2 regions of the Priestia sp. JSM ZJ58 genome follow, and region 1 is predicted to be linked to the other one. Evidence: riboswitches for the same ligand, from Rfam matches in the RefSeq annotation. Region 1 holds a riboswitch; the other holds the start of a gene.

Region 1 (7,793 bases):
GCTGACCGCTACAGAGCCTCCGTACTGAATTTGACTGAGGACAGAAGCTAGGGGCTCTCCACCCACAGGATCCACTGCAGCGGCCCATTTTTGCTTGCCTAATGCTTTTAATTTGCCGTTATAAACGTCTTCACGCGCTACAATAGAGGAAGCGCCAAGCTCTTTCAAATAAGCTGCTTCCGAGCTTTTTCCTGTACTTGCTTCCACTGTGTAGCCTAATTTTGAAAGAATGGCAACCGCAAAGCTTCCTACACCTCCCGTAGCCCCTGTTACAAGCACAGAGCCGTTAGATGGACTAGTATGGTTTTCCTCTAAGCGATGCACAGATAAAGCAGCTGTAAAGCCAGCTGTTCCGATAATCATTGCTTCTTTTAACGTCAAATTTTCAGGAAGAGGGACAATCCATTCGCTGCGTAAGCGCGCATACTCACTGTAGCCTCCAAAGTGTGATACGCCAATGTCATAGCTTGTTGCGATGACACGATCACCTTCTTTAAAATCAGGGCTGTCAGAAGATACAACGATTCCTGCTAGGTCAATACCTGGAACAAACGGATAGCTTGTCACAATATTGCCGTTTGCGATGCTGGCTAAGCTATCTTTATAATTCACCCCTGAATAATGAACGCGAATAAGTACATCGCCTTCTGGCAAATCGTTTAGCGTCAGTTCTTGGACAGACGCCTCCACTTGTTCTTCACCTGTTTTATCTACTACTAATGCTGAAAATGATTGCTTCATTTTATTTCTCCTTTCTATACTGAGATGTATATGCCTATACATAGATTACCTTATTTCTATACCCATTATAGAAAATAGTAAAAGAAGTTCATAATACTTTGATTACCAAAGAGGCCATTTCATTATAAAATAGCGGTACAGCTATTACGTAGCGATACATAGAAAAGAGGAGAAGAGACATGAGCACAAACATATATTTTAACCATGATGCAGGGATTGATGATTTAGTATCCCTTTTTTTACTGCTGCAAATGGATGATGTAAAGGTAACGGGGGTATCTGTCATTCCTGCTGACGGATACTTAGAGCCAGGTATCAGCGCAAGCCAAAAAATTATTGATCGTTTTGGAAGTTATGATATCGAGGTAGCCAAATCTACTTCACGTGGTATGAACCCATTTCCAAAAGAATGGCGCATGCATACGTTTTATGTAGATGCACTGCCAATTTTAAATGAAAAAGGGAAAGTGCAAACAAAAATAAGTCAGCTGCCTGCTCATGATCATTTAATTGAAACATTGCAGCACACAGACGGAAAAACGACTTTATTATTTACAGGACCGCTAACTGATTTGGCAAGAGCACTTGAAAAAGCGCCTGAAATAGAAGAGAAAATTGATAAGTTAGTGTGGATGGGCGGTACATTTCAAGAAGTAGGAAATGTGCAGGAGCCTGAACATGATGGAACGGCGGAATGGAATGCTTTTTGGGATCCAGAAGCAGTAGCAAGAGTATGGGAAAGCAGCATTAAAATTGAGATGGTTGCTTTAGAAAGCACGAATCAAGTTCCATTAACGCCGGCTATTCGCCAAATGTGGGCTTCACTTCGCAGGTATGAAGGAGTAGACTTTGTAGGGCAGTGCTACGCGGCTTGCCCGCCGCTTGTGCATGTTGAAACCAATTCGACTTATTATTTGTGGGACGTACTCACAACAGCATTTACAGGGAATTCAACACTTGTGAAGGTAAAAACCGTTTCGAGTATTGTGTATACAGAAACACCAAGACAAGGAAGAACAGAAATTTCTGAAGAGGGACGACCTGTAGACGTCGTGTATGACGTCACAGCTGAAGCATTCTTTACGTACATTACAGATTTAATGAAAAAAGCAGTAGCCAAATAAAGAAAAAGGTTGCACGTGAAAATGTGCAACCTTTTTAATGAATCATATTCAAGAATTGACGTGTCCGCTCTTGTTGAGGATTTGAAAATATTTGATCCGGTGTACCTCTTTCCATAATGACACCTTGATCCATAAAAATAACTTCATCTGCTACTTCACGGGCAAAGCGCATTTCATGAGTTACCACCACCATCGTCATTCCTTCTTTTGCCAGGTCTTTCATCGCTTGAAGAACGTCTCCTACAAGCTCAGGGTCAAGAGCTGAAGTAGGCTCATCAAATAGCATAACTTTTGGGTCCATCGCCATTGCTCTGGCGATGCCAACACGCTGTTGTTGTCCGCCAGACAGCTGGAAAGGGTAAAAGTCGAGCTTATCGCCTAAGCCAACGCGTGTTAACAATTCTTTACCTCTTTTTTCTGCCTCTTGAGTAGAAACGCCTTTTACAATTACAGGACCTTCCATAACATTTTCAAGCGCACTTTTATGAGGAAATAAGTTATAGTTTTGAAAGACCATACCTGTTAGGCTTCGAAATGAAGTAATGTCTTTTTTACGAACAGGTTTGTTGAAATTCATGCTTTTTTTATCAAGTTCAATCGTGCCGTCTGTTGGGATTTCTAAAAGATTTAAGCAACGTAAAAAAGTAGTTTTACCCGATCCAGAAGGACCAATTAATACAATTACCTTGCCCTGTTCAACTTCTAAATCAATCCCTTTTAATACTTGCAAATCACCGAATGATTTATGCAAATTTTTGATATTAATCATATGAAAAACTCCTTTAGCTACTCGAAACGGTTATTTAGATACGTAACGATCTAGTCTTATTTCAATGCGTCCTTGGATAATGGATAAGATTGTACACATAATCCAGTACAAGAGCGCTGCTTCACTATAAAGAAGTAAAAATTCATAGTTAGTCGAAGCAATTTCTTGAGCTTTACGGAACATCTCAGAAACAAGAATAAGCGATGCAAGTGACGTATCTTTAATAAGGCTAATAAAAGAGTTAGATAATGGCGGAATCGATACACGTGCTGCTTGCGGTAAAATAATCCGTCTTAACGCTTGGGAATAGGTCATACCAAGTGAGTAGCCAGCTTCCCACTGTCCTTTAGGAATAGATTGAATCGCTGCTCGGATAATTTCAGATGCATACGCACCTACACTTAATGAAAATCCAATAATAGCAGAGATAAATGGGTCAATTGTTATATCTAAATTGGGTAAGCCGTAGAAAATAATAAATAATTGCACAAGCAGCGGTGTACCTCGAATAATCGATACATAGATGCGCGCAATTATATTTAAAACTTTTATAGATGATAAACGAGCCAAGGCTGTTAAGACAGCTAAAATGATACCGAGTACAAACGTGATTAATGTTAGTGGAATAGAATATTGAATAGCTCCCTTTAGCATTGGTAAGAGAGATGATTGAGCGATTGAAATCAATTGATTCAATCGCTCTCCATCAGGAAAAATATTATTTAGGAGAAACATCTTCGCCAAACCATTTCTTAGAAATTTTTGCGTATGTTCCGTCTTTTTTCATATCTTTCAATGCTTTGTTTACTTCATCCACTAACTTACCGCTGTCTTTTCTAAACATAAAGCCGCTTGCAGCACCATCGGATTTTTCATCCGCGATTTTGATAGGTGCGTTAGGGTGCTTTTTCTTATAGTCAAGGAACGATAATTTATCGTTGATTGTAGCATCAACACGGTTTGCGCTCATTAGTTCTACTGCTTGAGCAAAACCTTCAGCACTCGTAATGTTTGCACCATAAGATTGAGCCATGTCTTTGTAGTTACTTGTTAATGACTGTGCTGATTTTTTTCCTTTTAAATCTTTAAATGATTTGATATCTTTTTCGTCTTTACGAACAATTAATACGGCGCCTGACTGGATGTATGGGTCAGAGAAATCGTATTTCTTTTGACGATCTTCACGAATACCCACTTCATTAGCAATCATGTCAAAGCGTTTAGCATCTAATCCGGCAAACATGCCATCCCACTGTGTTTCTTTGAACTCAGCTTTTACGCCAAGACGTTTAGCTACTTCTTGAGCCAATTCTACATCAAACCCAGTTAGCTTTTGTTTGTCATCATGAAAAGTGAACGGAGGGTATGTACCTTCAGTTCCAATTGTTAATACGCCATCTTTTTTCACTTTATTATATAAATCCTCTTGTGAAGATTTATTGTCTCCATTGTTTGCTTCATTTTTTGAGCTAGAACCGCATGCGGCAAGCACAACTGTGAAAGCTAATAGTAGCGACAAAAGTGCAGCAAATTTCTTCATTTTCTAAACCCCCTAGTATTCTGATAGGAAATGATACTCTGTGATACTAAACAAGAACACAGCAAAAGTCAACAAAAAAAACTTATACGATTAATGTGACTTAAAATAAGGGAAATATACCTTCTATACACGGTTTGTCATAAGGATACAGAAAGATTTTAAAATTTGGATTAAGTGGATTTTTAAGGGATATTTGAGGAGTAAAAAGGAAGTTTCATGCGACGATTTTCTCTTTCATTTTTTCATGACTTTTGGTGCAATAAACATATAGTTAAATGTTAAGGTAGAAATAAATTCCTTATGGTACACTTAAAGAAGAATTTATGAAACGGAGCGATATGATGAAAGCCATAAACTTAATCTCAATTGCCTTTGGTGCTATCGCTGGTACATATGCGCGTTATTTGCTAAATCTTTCCTTATTATATACGGGCTATCCAATAGGAACGGTAATTGAAAACCTATTAGGAAGCTTCATACTAGGCCTATTAACAGGATTTTTTGCGTGGAAAAAGCCAAAAGAATGGATAAAGCTTGGACTAGGAGTTGGCGTGTGCGGCGGTTTTACAACGTATTCAACCTTTGCAGGAGACGTCATTTCTCTCACTCAGCACCATTTATTTTGGGGAGCCATTTATGTCATTGTCTCTTTAGTAGGTGGAATCCTTCTTGCTTTAGCAGGCTATCTATGCGGTGAAGCGGCAGGGAAAAATTTAGTGAAAGTACATGAGGTGAAGTAAATGAGCATAGTGAGCTTGGCACTTGGCGGGGCAGCTGGAGGAATATGCCGTTATCTTTTGGGTTTAAAAGTTACAAAAACAGTTTCAAACCCTCCTTTTCCAGTCTCAATGCTGTTTGTAAACTTGCTCGGTGCGTTTGGGCTTGGTCTTTTTTACGGTAGTTATTATGGAAAGGTTCCGAGTCATGCTTATGATGATTCAATATTTTTAATGATTGGCATTGGGTTTTTTGGTGCCTTTACCACTTTTTCAACGTTTAGTGTGGAAACCGTACAGTTAATTCGGGAAAAATCTTATCGGAAAATGTTGGCGTACGTGGGGATTTCAGCATTTGGAACAGTTGGTTTATTTACAGTCGGTTTACTGGCAGGAACGTTTTTATTATAAGTAAAGAGAACGTTTCTAGTAGGGAAAAACAAAAAGACGGAGAAGTAGAGAATGGATAGAAAAGCAGAAGTTTGGAAATACATTTTGTTGATTGTAGCTGTTGCAGGTCAGATCATTGGTTTTTTATTTTTATTTATAAATGTTGTGGCGGCATTTATTTTTTACGGTTTTTATATTCTAACTTTTATTATGTTACTCCTGCTGTTTATATGGGATCGGAAAAAGGAAAAAGACAAAGAAGAATTTGACGACTATACCGATTACTAACTATATAAAAAGCAGAATGATTCGGTGCGCCGGGCCTCTTAGTAAAGAAGCTTAAAAGATACATCTATAAAAGGAAGAGAGCCGTAAGAGCATAAAGAGATATTGTATTTACATCTAGTTGTGTTATAATTTTAAGTGCAAAAACAAAATCAATAAATAGCAATCACTAGGGGAGCTTTTTGAAGCTGAGACGGATGTATTTCGGACCCTTTGAACCTGATCTGGTTTGGACCAGCGTAGGGAAGTGGCGATCATGTTTACATAACGATGCATGCTAACCACTCTACGTTGTAGAGTGGTTTTTTGTATGTAATAAAGCCCTCTGCACAAGATGAAGTGATTGAAATTTCTCTTTATTCTGAATGGAAAGGTTTCGATCATGTGGATATTCCTAAATTTCATGTCATTACAACAGATAAGCAGCCAATCGAAGAGCTTCAAAAAATTTTAACGGCTATCGCGCCTTTTGCGGGCGCCATTCATATTAGAGAAAAAAAGAAAACGGCAAAGCAGATTCAATGTTTACTAGAAAGCCTACCATTTTGTCGCTCTAAAATTATTGTGAATGACCGAGTTGATGTAGCGCATGCTTTAAAAGCAAAAGGTGTACAGCTTGCCTATCATAGTTTAGACGTTTCGTTTGTTATAGACGCATTTCCTTCTCTTATTGTTGGAAAGTCAGTTCACTCTGTGGAAGAGGCTTTAGAAGCTGAAAAAGATGGTGCTCACTACATTTTATACGGACATATTTATTCAACACATTCAAAAAAAGAATTAAAAAGTCGAGGGATAGCGGCACTAAAAGAAGTAGTAGACGCTGTGCAGATACCGGTTATTGCCATTGGAGGAATTACACCTGTAAATGCCAAAGAGGTACTTCAAACAGGAGCACACGGTATAGCCGTGATGTCTGGTGTCATGCTTGCGCAAGATCCCCTGAAAGCGATTAAACAATATTCTCATATATGGACATCTGGAGGTGGAGAAAATGAAGCAGCATTATGATGTACTGTTAATCGGAGGAGGTATAATCAGCTCTTCTATCGCTTATCATTTGTCAAAACAAGGAGCGTCAGTAGCTATTCTTGAACGCAATCAAGTTGGTTGTGAAGCTTCAAGTGCAGCCGCTGGTATTTTAGGTGCTCAAGCTGAAATTGATGAAGAAGGTCCTCTTTTAGACCTTGCTATTAAGAGCAGAAGCATGTTTCCTGAACTGGTGAAGGAACTAAAAGAAAAAACGGCTATCGACGTAGAGCTCATTCAAAAAGGCTTATTAAAAGTCGCTGTAACAGAAGAAGATGCACACGTATTAAAGAAAAAAGCCGCTCAGCACCACCGGTGGGACAAAGATGTAAGATGGATCGATGTAAAAGAAGCGCGTTTGTTAGAACCCGGGCTCTCTCCAGACATATACGGAGCCATTACAATACCGGGAGACGGCCAGCTAGCTCCGGCTAAGTTAACACAAGCTCTTGCTCATGGAGCCTTGTATCACGGAGCAGATGTATTCGAATACTGTGACGTTCACTCTCTGATTATGGAAAATGAAACAGTAAAAGGGGTACAGACGTCCAAAGGCTCTTTTTATGGAGAAAAAGTAGTGATTGCAGCAGGCTCATGGGCTAAACGCTTTATTTCTTCTGAACATTTAGGCGAGGTGTTTCCTGTAAAAGGAGAGTGTATTGCTCTGCAAAGTTATAAGCCCCTGCTTTCTAAAACGATTTTTTTAGATGAAGGTTTTTACTTAGTCCCTAAGACTGGTGGAAGAATCGTAATCGGGGCAACTAAGCTGCAGCATGATTTTACTAAGACCGTTTCTGCACAAGGTATTCAATTTTTGCTGAATAAAGCTTCTGCGCTTCTGCCGGCCATTAAAGAAGCCACATTTGAAAAAGCATGGGCTGGTCTTCGTCCACAAACAAATGATGGCTGGCCTTATTTAGGAGAGCACCCTGAAATAGCGAATCTGCACATGGCTTTTGGCCACTACCGAAACGGTATTTTATTAAGCGCTGCAACTGGAAAAATTATGGCTGATGCTTTGTTAGGGAAAAAGCCAAATCATTCATTCTTTACATCATTTCAGCTAACGAGAGCAATGGAGGGAGTTCATTGAATCTAATTATTAACGGTAAGACCGTCACTGTCGGAGATGAAATTGAAACGGTCGAGCACTTGCTGCAGGCTCAGAGTCTGCATGAGCGAGTTGTAATTGTTGAATTAAA
Region 2 (7,793 bases), on a different contig from region 1:
CCGTGTATTCATACCCTTTTGTCGCGGCACGCCAAAACGCTTTAATCGTATCAGAATCTTTTGCCCACGTTTGATCCCCTGTAACGGCCACTAGCTCGTAATAAGATGGCACGCCGTAATCTGACGGATCAATGTCAACCGTTTTGTATCCTTTTTTGTGAAGCAATGGTACTTCGTGGTTAATATACGCACCTATTACAGCATCTACTTTTTTGCTAATCAGTGATGAATTTAACTCAAACCCTACGTCTACTAGTTTTACTTTATTCGGATCTCCTCCATCGCTTTTCACCATTTTCTTTAGAACAGATTCACTTAATGGTGTTCCGCTGTATCCTACTACTTTTCCTTCTAAATCTTTAGGACGCTTAATACCGCTATCTTTCAATGCCACAACCCGGTTTAGCGGAGATCTTACAATCGCTCCTACCGACTTTACCGGCACATCTTCATTTGCTCGTGCCATTGCTACATCAGGCTGATAGTAAAGGCCAAGCGTGACTTTCCTTGCAGCTGCTAAATTAAGCGAGTCTGTTGGATTAGCAGGAAATTGTACTTTTACATTCAGCCCTTCTTTTTTGAAATATCCTTTTTCTTGTGCAGCGTAAATGAAGCTGTGCACTGCATTTGGATACCAATCAAGCATAATTGTAACGTCTTTTAATTTTTTACTGTCACCAGCTTTATTTTCCTTGTCCTGACCGCAAGCAGCGAGCATCAAAACAAGCAGCAGGCTTAAGCTAATCGCAAACCATTTTTTCATTCTGTTTTCCTCCACTTTAATGAACGTTTTTCGAAACCTACTACAATAATAAAAAATAAAATACCAAGCGCGGATAAAATCACAATTGGTGCAAATACACCAGCTGCATCAAACTGTGTCATCATGCGACGACTGAAATATCCTAAGCCTGCTTGCGCACCCAACCATTCCCCAATGGCAGCACCTATTATACTAAAGGTAACCGCTACTTTGAGTCCCGAATAAAAATGAGGCAGTGCAGAAGGAATGTTCAACTTAAAGAAAATATCTTTTTTTGTTGCTCCCATCGTTAACATGAGTTCTTTTAACTCTTTGTTTGTAGAACGAAGACCGTCAAATGTGCTAACGGTAATGGGAAAAAACGTAATTAATACGGTCACAATCACTTTGCTCCAAATGGAGTAGCCAAACCACAGCACAAATACAGGAGCAATGGCAATGGTCGGAATCATTTGTGACGCAATAATAAGCGGATAAAAAGCACGCTCAATAAGCGGACTCCAATTCATCCACACAGCCAGCAGAACCCCTAGCACAACGGATATTACAAGCCCAATTACGACAATAGATAACGTAGCTGGTAAATGCTTAAACAATAAATCCATTCGCAGCTCCCAAAGCTTCGTTAAAATACCGCTGGGCGTTGGTAAAATAAACGGATAGTTTACAATGCGTGCTCCAATTTCCCAAGCAGCCAGCAAAATGACTACTAAAATCACTGAAGCCCCGTACTTTTTCATGTGTTCACCTTCGATCTTAGCTGTTCAATTAAATAATCTTTCACATCAAGCACTCGCTGTTGATTCAGATCTTTTTGCGTTCGAGGTCTGCTAAGCGGCACTTGAATTTCTTCAAGACAACTTACTGGCTTGTCTGAAAAGATAAAAATGCGATCTGATAAAAAAAGCGCTTCATTGACGTCATGAGTGATAAATAAGATGCTATGCTTACGCTTTTGCCATTGGTCAAGCAGCCATTCCTGCATCGATAAACGTGTGATTGCATCAAGTGCACTAAAAGGCTCATCTAAAAGCAGTACGTTAGAACCGCTTAATACCGTCCGAAGAAAAGAAACGCGCTGCTTCATCCCTCCGGATAAATCACTTGGAAAACGGTTTTCATACCCTTTTAGGCCAAACTCTTCAAGCAGCTGAGACACTTGCTTATGAGCACTTGCTTTTGATACATTGTGAAGCTCAAGAGGCAGTGCTGCATTGTCTAGAATCGTACGCCACGGAAGCAGCAAATCTTGCTGCGGCATATAGCCTACTTTTCCTAGTCGCTTTTCATAAGACTTTCCGTTAATCACGATATCGCCTTCACTCTGCTGTTCAAGACCTGTAATGAGACGAAACAACGTACTTTTCCCAGAGCCGCTCGCTCCAACGATACTGACAAACTCGCCTTCTTTCACGTCTAAGTTTAATGATTTTAAAATCGCTTGATCACCGTTCTTGTACGTAAAACTGACGTTTTGAAAAGATAACACAGACCTATTCATGAATTGGCCACATCGCTTCGTTATAAGCCATATCCCAGAACATATACTCAAAACGCGTCGTATTCAAGAAAATTTCTTCAAGCTTTTCTAATTCCACTTCTGATTTATCTTCAGTAAGTGAGTCAAATAAATTGATACACCATGTCGCCAGTTCTCCAAATTCTTCTGAGCTGTACATTTCAATCCACTCACGGTAAAACTCATTGTTAGCTCCAGGCTTTTCACTAAGTTCTTTTCCTATTTCCCAGTAGCTCCACATACAAGGCAAAAGAGCGGCTACTAATTCAGCTAATGTTCCACTTTGACCAACGTGCAGCATATAGTGCGTGTATGCAAGCGTTGTAGGAGATGGCTGCGCTTTTTCTAATTCTTTTTCGCTGATTTCAAATTTCTTGGCATACTCACGGTGCAGACTCATTTCTTCGTTTAATGTAGAATCTAAAAGAGCTGCAAATTTCCCCATCGTTTGAAGATCGGTAGCTTTCATGGCTCCAATCGCAAATAATTTGGCATAATCAATTAGGTAAAGGTAATCTTGAATCATGTAGAAGCGAAACTTCTCCTTTTCAAGCGTTCCATCTCCCATCCCCTGTACGAAGGGATGATTATGATTTTGACGCCAAATAGGCTGCAGCTTTTCGTATAATCGTTCACTAAATTTCATGATGATCACTCCTTATGCGTATGCAGCCACGTATAAATGAACTGCACTATCACTTTTGTATATTGAACAAGCTGATTAATATCTAATTGTTCGTTCACAGCATGTGCATTTGCTAAATTTCCCGGACCGTAAATAGCGGCGGGAATTCCCGCATCAGCTAGCCATCCCCCGTCTGTTACGCTAGTTGACACATCAATTGGAGGCTTTTTCCCTTCCATTTGTTCATGAGTATTTGCAAGCAGCTGCACTCCTGCATGATTTTCATCAATTTCTAATGACGGAAAGATTTCTCCTCTGTCTTCAATCATTGATGTGCCTCCCCATTCAAAGGTTGGCAGATTATCTTTTAACCATGGATCTGCTTTTGCAATAGCTATAATATATTCTTCCACTTCTTTTGATACTTGGTCGTACGATTCATTAGGATAATAGTGAACGGTGATCCACAGCCTGCATTCATCTGCAATAAAAGCAGCATGTCTTCCGCCTTCGATTACTGCTGGATTAATCGTATTTGTCCCTGGCAAAAATCCTGGATAGCTCTTTGTAACAGCCCAGTGACGCTCCAATTCTTGTAGCCCTCCGATCACTTTTGCCATCTTTTCAATAGCGCTTGCGGCTAACAGCCCTCCTCCAGCATGAATCATACTTCGGCGTGTACCGTCATGATAGGTTTTACTGCTTTTTATCGTAATCCATCCCGTGATCACTCCGCCTTGACCTTGAATATGTAAATCACTTGTATCGACTACAAGCGCAAAATCAGCTGTATACCCTTTCTGACAGCATTGCAGCGTACCTGCCTCTCCTACTTCTTCTCCTACAACGGATTCAAAAATCAAGTCTCCTGGCAGCTCGATTCCTGCTTCTGTTAAAAGCTGCACAGCAAATAATGCTCCCGCCAAACCGCCTTTCATATCAGCAACTCCGCGTCCAATTATCATATTGTCTTTCACAACAGCTTCAAACGGATTGGTTTCCCAATTTTCATTTTCTTGTACCTCAGCAACATCCATATGGCCGTTAATAATCAAGCTTTGATAGTCAGCCGATTTTTGTCCTTTTAACGTTCCCACTACGATAGGGTCGTTAGAATATAAGTCCCACATATCAATGGAAAAACCGCAGTTTTTAAGAAAATCCGCTACGTACAGCTGCGCTTCATGAGAATTTCGTGCAGGAGGCGCTGGCGTTTTATACGAAACAAGCGTTGTTAATAACTGGATTAACTCTCCTTTGCGCTCCTCTACCTGTTTGACAAGCAAATCAATTGTTTCTTTCATGTATGACACCTTCCTTTACGCATAAAAAAAACACTTCTTTCGCAGGAAAGAAGTGTTTTTGTTTATGTACACAAAATTATTATAACGAGTTCGTAAGGAAATCCCATACAAAACATCCATTACAATACCTCTTTCCTACGCTAGTATTACCTAGTTCAGGTTATAAGGGTTAAGACTTATCGTCTCTCTCAGCTTCGAAAGCACCCCTAGTGGTGTTGTATCTCTATGAAATTAATCTATTATCATATGTTTACCTGTAATAGTTTTATCATAGTAAAGCGTTTTATTCAATAGAAAGGTTCATGATATGGTAATGAAAATAGTTTCCTTTTTAGTAGTAAAAGAAAAAGCACACACCTTTTTCATGCAGTGTGTGCTCTTTGTTTTTGTGACATTACTAGTTAGCTATTGGCTTCTTTAAAAATATACCGTTTTTTTCATTCAGACAGTAATAAGCTCAAGCTTTTGCCCAGGTCTCACTAATGAAAGCAGCTCATGATCTTCTTCTATTACATACCCAATCACATTCACATTAGCATTTGCAGGCAAATTCCTTTTAGCTATTTGAACCTCTCCTCTGTAACGTCCGTAGCCATCATTGTCCATTGTAATTGCTCCGATTCCGCGCTCGACTGTATGATATGGCGGCACTGGTTCTACAGATCGTGTATCCACCAAACGCAGAACGTCTCTTGATATATCCGGACGCACGCTGTACGTTCCCTGTATATGAGGTGAACGAATGCGTAGCGGAATAATGCGGTTTTCTTGATATTGAACTAAACGTTTTAATAAACTTGAACTGGCGTATGGATCTCCAATATAAACCTCCGTTACTCCGCATCCGTATAAATCTACTGCAGAGGTAAAAGGACATTTATTACGGTCTTTTTCTCTAGTAGGAAGACCTTGATAAATAGGACCTCTTTTTTCGCCTTCTCCAGGAATATAAGCACACACTGGAACACGAAGTTCATTGAATAAATCTGTCTGCTGTTGAAAAAACGTTTCTTCAAGCCCTGTTTCAGGCCGCGGATAAAAATTATGCCAAGCAAGCAGCTGATGATGATGAAGGCCTGCAGATAACAGCGCTTCTATTTCTAGTTTTGACACTGTACTTGCATTAAGGGCAATATAAAACTCATCCGCAAGTAAAATCGTTTCTTCTACGCTAAAGCCATCGTCTAGTCTAATACCAGATACGCCAAGTGAAGATAGAGTCATAAGGCTTTCGATACCTAAATGAACCGGTGTATGCTTAGATACATCTGCATACACGCTTATTCCACAATCTCTAGCCACATGAAGCAATTCTTTTGCCCGTTCAGCCAAATCTCCTTTTTCCTCTGGAATGTGAAGTGAAGTGAATGCGCGTGTAACGCCGCATTCACTCGCTTCTACTAATCTTTGTTTGGCATCTCTATCGTTCAAATAAAACGAAATGCCAATCATTCAAACTCCCTCGCCATTTCATCGTTAAATCCAAAGAAATAGGTACAAATAAAGCCTGCTGCGTAAGCAATAACTAATCCAAGTAAATAAAGAAGAATTTGATGCGCATGAACTAAAAACGTAAGCGGCAAACCCGATACTCCCACTGCTACAGTTGCAATATGGAAGTGCGCCTGAAACGCTCCGCCGATTCCAGCTCCAAGACAAGCGGTTAAAAATGGACGCCCTAAAGGAAGTGTGACTCCAAAAATAAGCGGCTCTCCGATTCCCAGCAGCCCTGAAGGAAGTGCGCCTCCAATTGCTCGCTTTAAGCGTTTTTTCTTTGTTTTGATATAAATAGCAAAAGCTGCACCAACCTGACCGGCTCCGCCCATTGCTAGTATAGGAAGAAGCGGATCATCTCCAATCGAATTAATAAGCTCTAAATGGACCGGAGTAAGACCTTGATGCAGTCCTGTAATAACGAGCGGCAAAAACGTTGCCCCTAAAACAAAGCCTGCTACAACTCCTCCAACCTCTAAAACTCCTAAAAGACCTTTTGTGATTCCATCTGAAATGAAGCCGCCGATTGGCATGAATACCACATACGTAATAATTCCTGTAATTAACACCGTAACGGTTGGTGTAATAATAATATCCAGTGACTGTGGGACAAATTTACGTACTCGTTTTTCTAACACGGCCATAAAGATTGCTGCAAGCAGCACTCCTATTAAGCCCCCACGCCCCGGCAAAAGTGCTTCACTAAAAAGTTTAATATCAGCTACGGCAGGATTAATGACTAAAATGCCTGCTAAGCCTCCTAGAGCTGGCGAACCACCAAATTCTTTTGCTGCATTAATACCTACTAAAATACCCAGATAGGCAAATAAACCGCTTCCGATAACGGTTAAAAGAATAGCAATCTGTGAATCTGCCGGAAGCCACTTCGCCTGCACAGCTGCTTTTGTCACTCCGGTAATAAGTCCAGATGCTACAAGAGCAGGTATCAACGGAATAAAAATACTTGCAATTCGGCGAAGCAACAGCTTAAACGGAGTTGCATTTTTTTCTTTCAGCTCCGATTTCCGCTGTGCTGCACGATCTTCTAAGTTAATACCGCCGGATTCATCAATTAACTTTCCAAATTCTTCTGTTACTTTGTTCACTTTGCCCGGCCCAATAATGATTTGCAGCGTTTCTTCTTCCACTAATCCGAGCACGCCTTCAAGTTTTCGTATATCTGCCTTTTTAACAATTGAATCATCTTTTATAGTCACACGCAGCCGCGTCATACAATGCGTATACGCTTCAATATTGGATGCTCCCCCAAGCATCTCCAAAACAGCCTTTGCTAATTGATGATTATCTAAAGACATGTTAATCCCCCTTTGTATTTTCCTCTTAGATGGATACGCCACTGAGGAAACAGACCACAAAATCCCCTTTTTTGTAATCGTTTTCTTTTTTTTATTTCTTATCTTTCAAAAACTGAATGGCATCTCTTGTTTTGTCAATATACTCAATCGTCTGGTCGTACTGCTGCGCTGCAATACTTAAAAATAAAACATCAATCACATAAAGCTGGGCTAAACGAGACGATGTTGCTGCGCTTCGAAACGGCGCTTCTTGAGAATAAGACGTATACAAACAAATATCTGCTAAAGACGAAACGGTAGACTGTCCGTACTTAGTTAAGCTAATCGTCTTTACTCCGCGATTTTTAGCTAAAGATAAGACGTTGCTTACTTCAGGAGTCTCTCCTGAAAAAGAAATACCCACAACTACATCGTCTTTACTTGCATTTGCGATGAGTGTAGCTGCTAAATGGCTATCCGCAAAAGCCGTCGCATTTTTATTAATTCGAAGAAATTTTTGCTGCGCATCTATAGCAATAATATGTGAAGCACCAATTCCGAAAAAATGAATGTTTTTTGCTCCAATCAGCGCCAAAACAGCTCGCTCTACTTCTTTATAATTCACAAGCTCAGCCGTATCACTTAGACTTTGAATGCTGTTGCTTGCTGTTTTTTTGACAATAGATTGAATCGTTTCGTTTGTTTCAATATCGCGGTATCCTTGTTCTGTATCTTTAGCTAAATCACCTGCTACTCTTACCTTTAATTCTTGAAAGCCGCTAACCCCGATAGA

What was found. Region 1 has a riboswitch for thiamine pyrophosphate ahead of ACH6EI_RS25180 (thiamine phosphate synthase). Riboswitches for the same ligand answer to the same signal wherever they lie in the genome.
Region 2: it holds a riboswitch for thiamine pyrophosphate, as region 1 does, so the genes downstream of both, ACH6EI_RS20030 (acetylornithine deacetylase) here and ACH6EI_RS25180 (thiamine phosphate synthase) in region 1, are expected to answer to the same signal.

What each region holds. Positions count from the first base shown of each region.
Region 1 covers NZ_JBISEM010000005.1:61,762-69,554, reverse strand. Annotated here, with positions in the region: gene ACH6EI_RS25220 (NADPH:quinone oxidoreductase family protein) at 1-741, opposite strand, end outside; gene ACH6EI_RS25215 (nucleoside hydrolase) at 921-1,865, shown strand; gene ACH6EI_RS25210 (amino acid ABC transporter ATP-binding protein) at 1,900-2,634, opposite strand; gene ACH6EI_RS25205 (amino acid ABC transporter permease) at 2,665-3,369, opposite strand; gene ACH6EI_RS25200 (amino acid ABC transporter substrate-binding protein) at 3,353-4,174, opposite strand; gene ACH6EI_RS25195 (fluoride efflux transporter FluC) at 4,516-4,914, shown strand; gene crcB (fluoride efflux transporter CrcB) at 4,915-5,301, shown strand; gene ACH6EI_RS25185 (hypothetical protein) at 5,353-5,568, shown strand; TPP riboswitch at 5,727-5,828, shown strand; gene ACH6EI_RS25180 (thiamine phosphate synthase) at 5,950-6,573, shown strand; gene thiO (glycine oxidase ThiO) at 6,557-7,684, shown strand; gene thiS (sulfur carrier protein ThiS) at 7,681-7,793, shown strand, end outside.
Region 2 covers NZ_JBISEM010000001.1:3,872,261-3,880,053, forward strand. Annotated here, with positions in the region: gene ACH6EI_RS20010 (ABC transporter substrate-binding protein) at 1-763, opposite strand, end outside; gene ACH6EI_RS20015 (ABC transporter permease) at 760-1,503, opposite strand; gene ACH6EI_RS20020 (ABC transporter ATP-binding protein) at 1,500-2,264, opposite strand; gene tenA (thiaminase II) at 2,257-2,928, opposite strand; gene ACH6EI_RS20030 (acetylornithine deacetylase) at 2,934-4,211, opposite strand; TPP riboswitch at 4,327-4,429, opposite strand; gene ACH6EI_RS20035 (MupG family TIM beta-alpha barrel fold protein) at 4,653-5,663, opposite strand; gene ACH6EI_RS20040 (PTS transporter subunit EIIC) at 5,660-7,021, opposite strand; gene ACH6EI_RS20045 (MurR/RpiR family transcriptional regulator) at 7,113-7,793, opposite strand, start outside.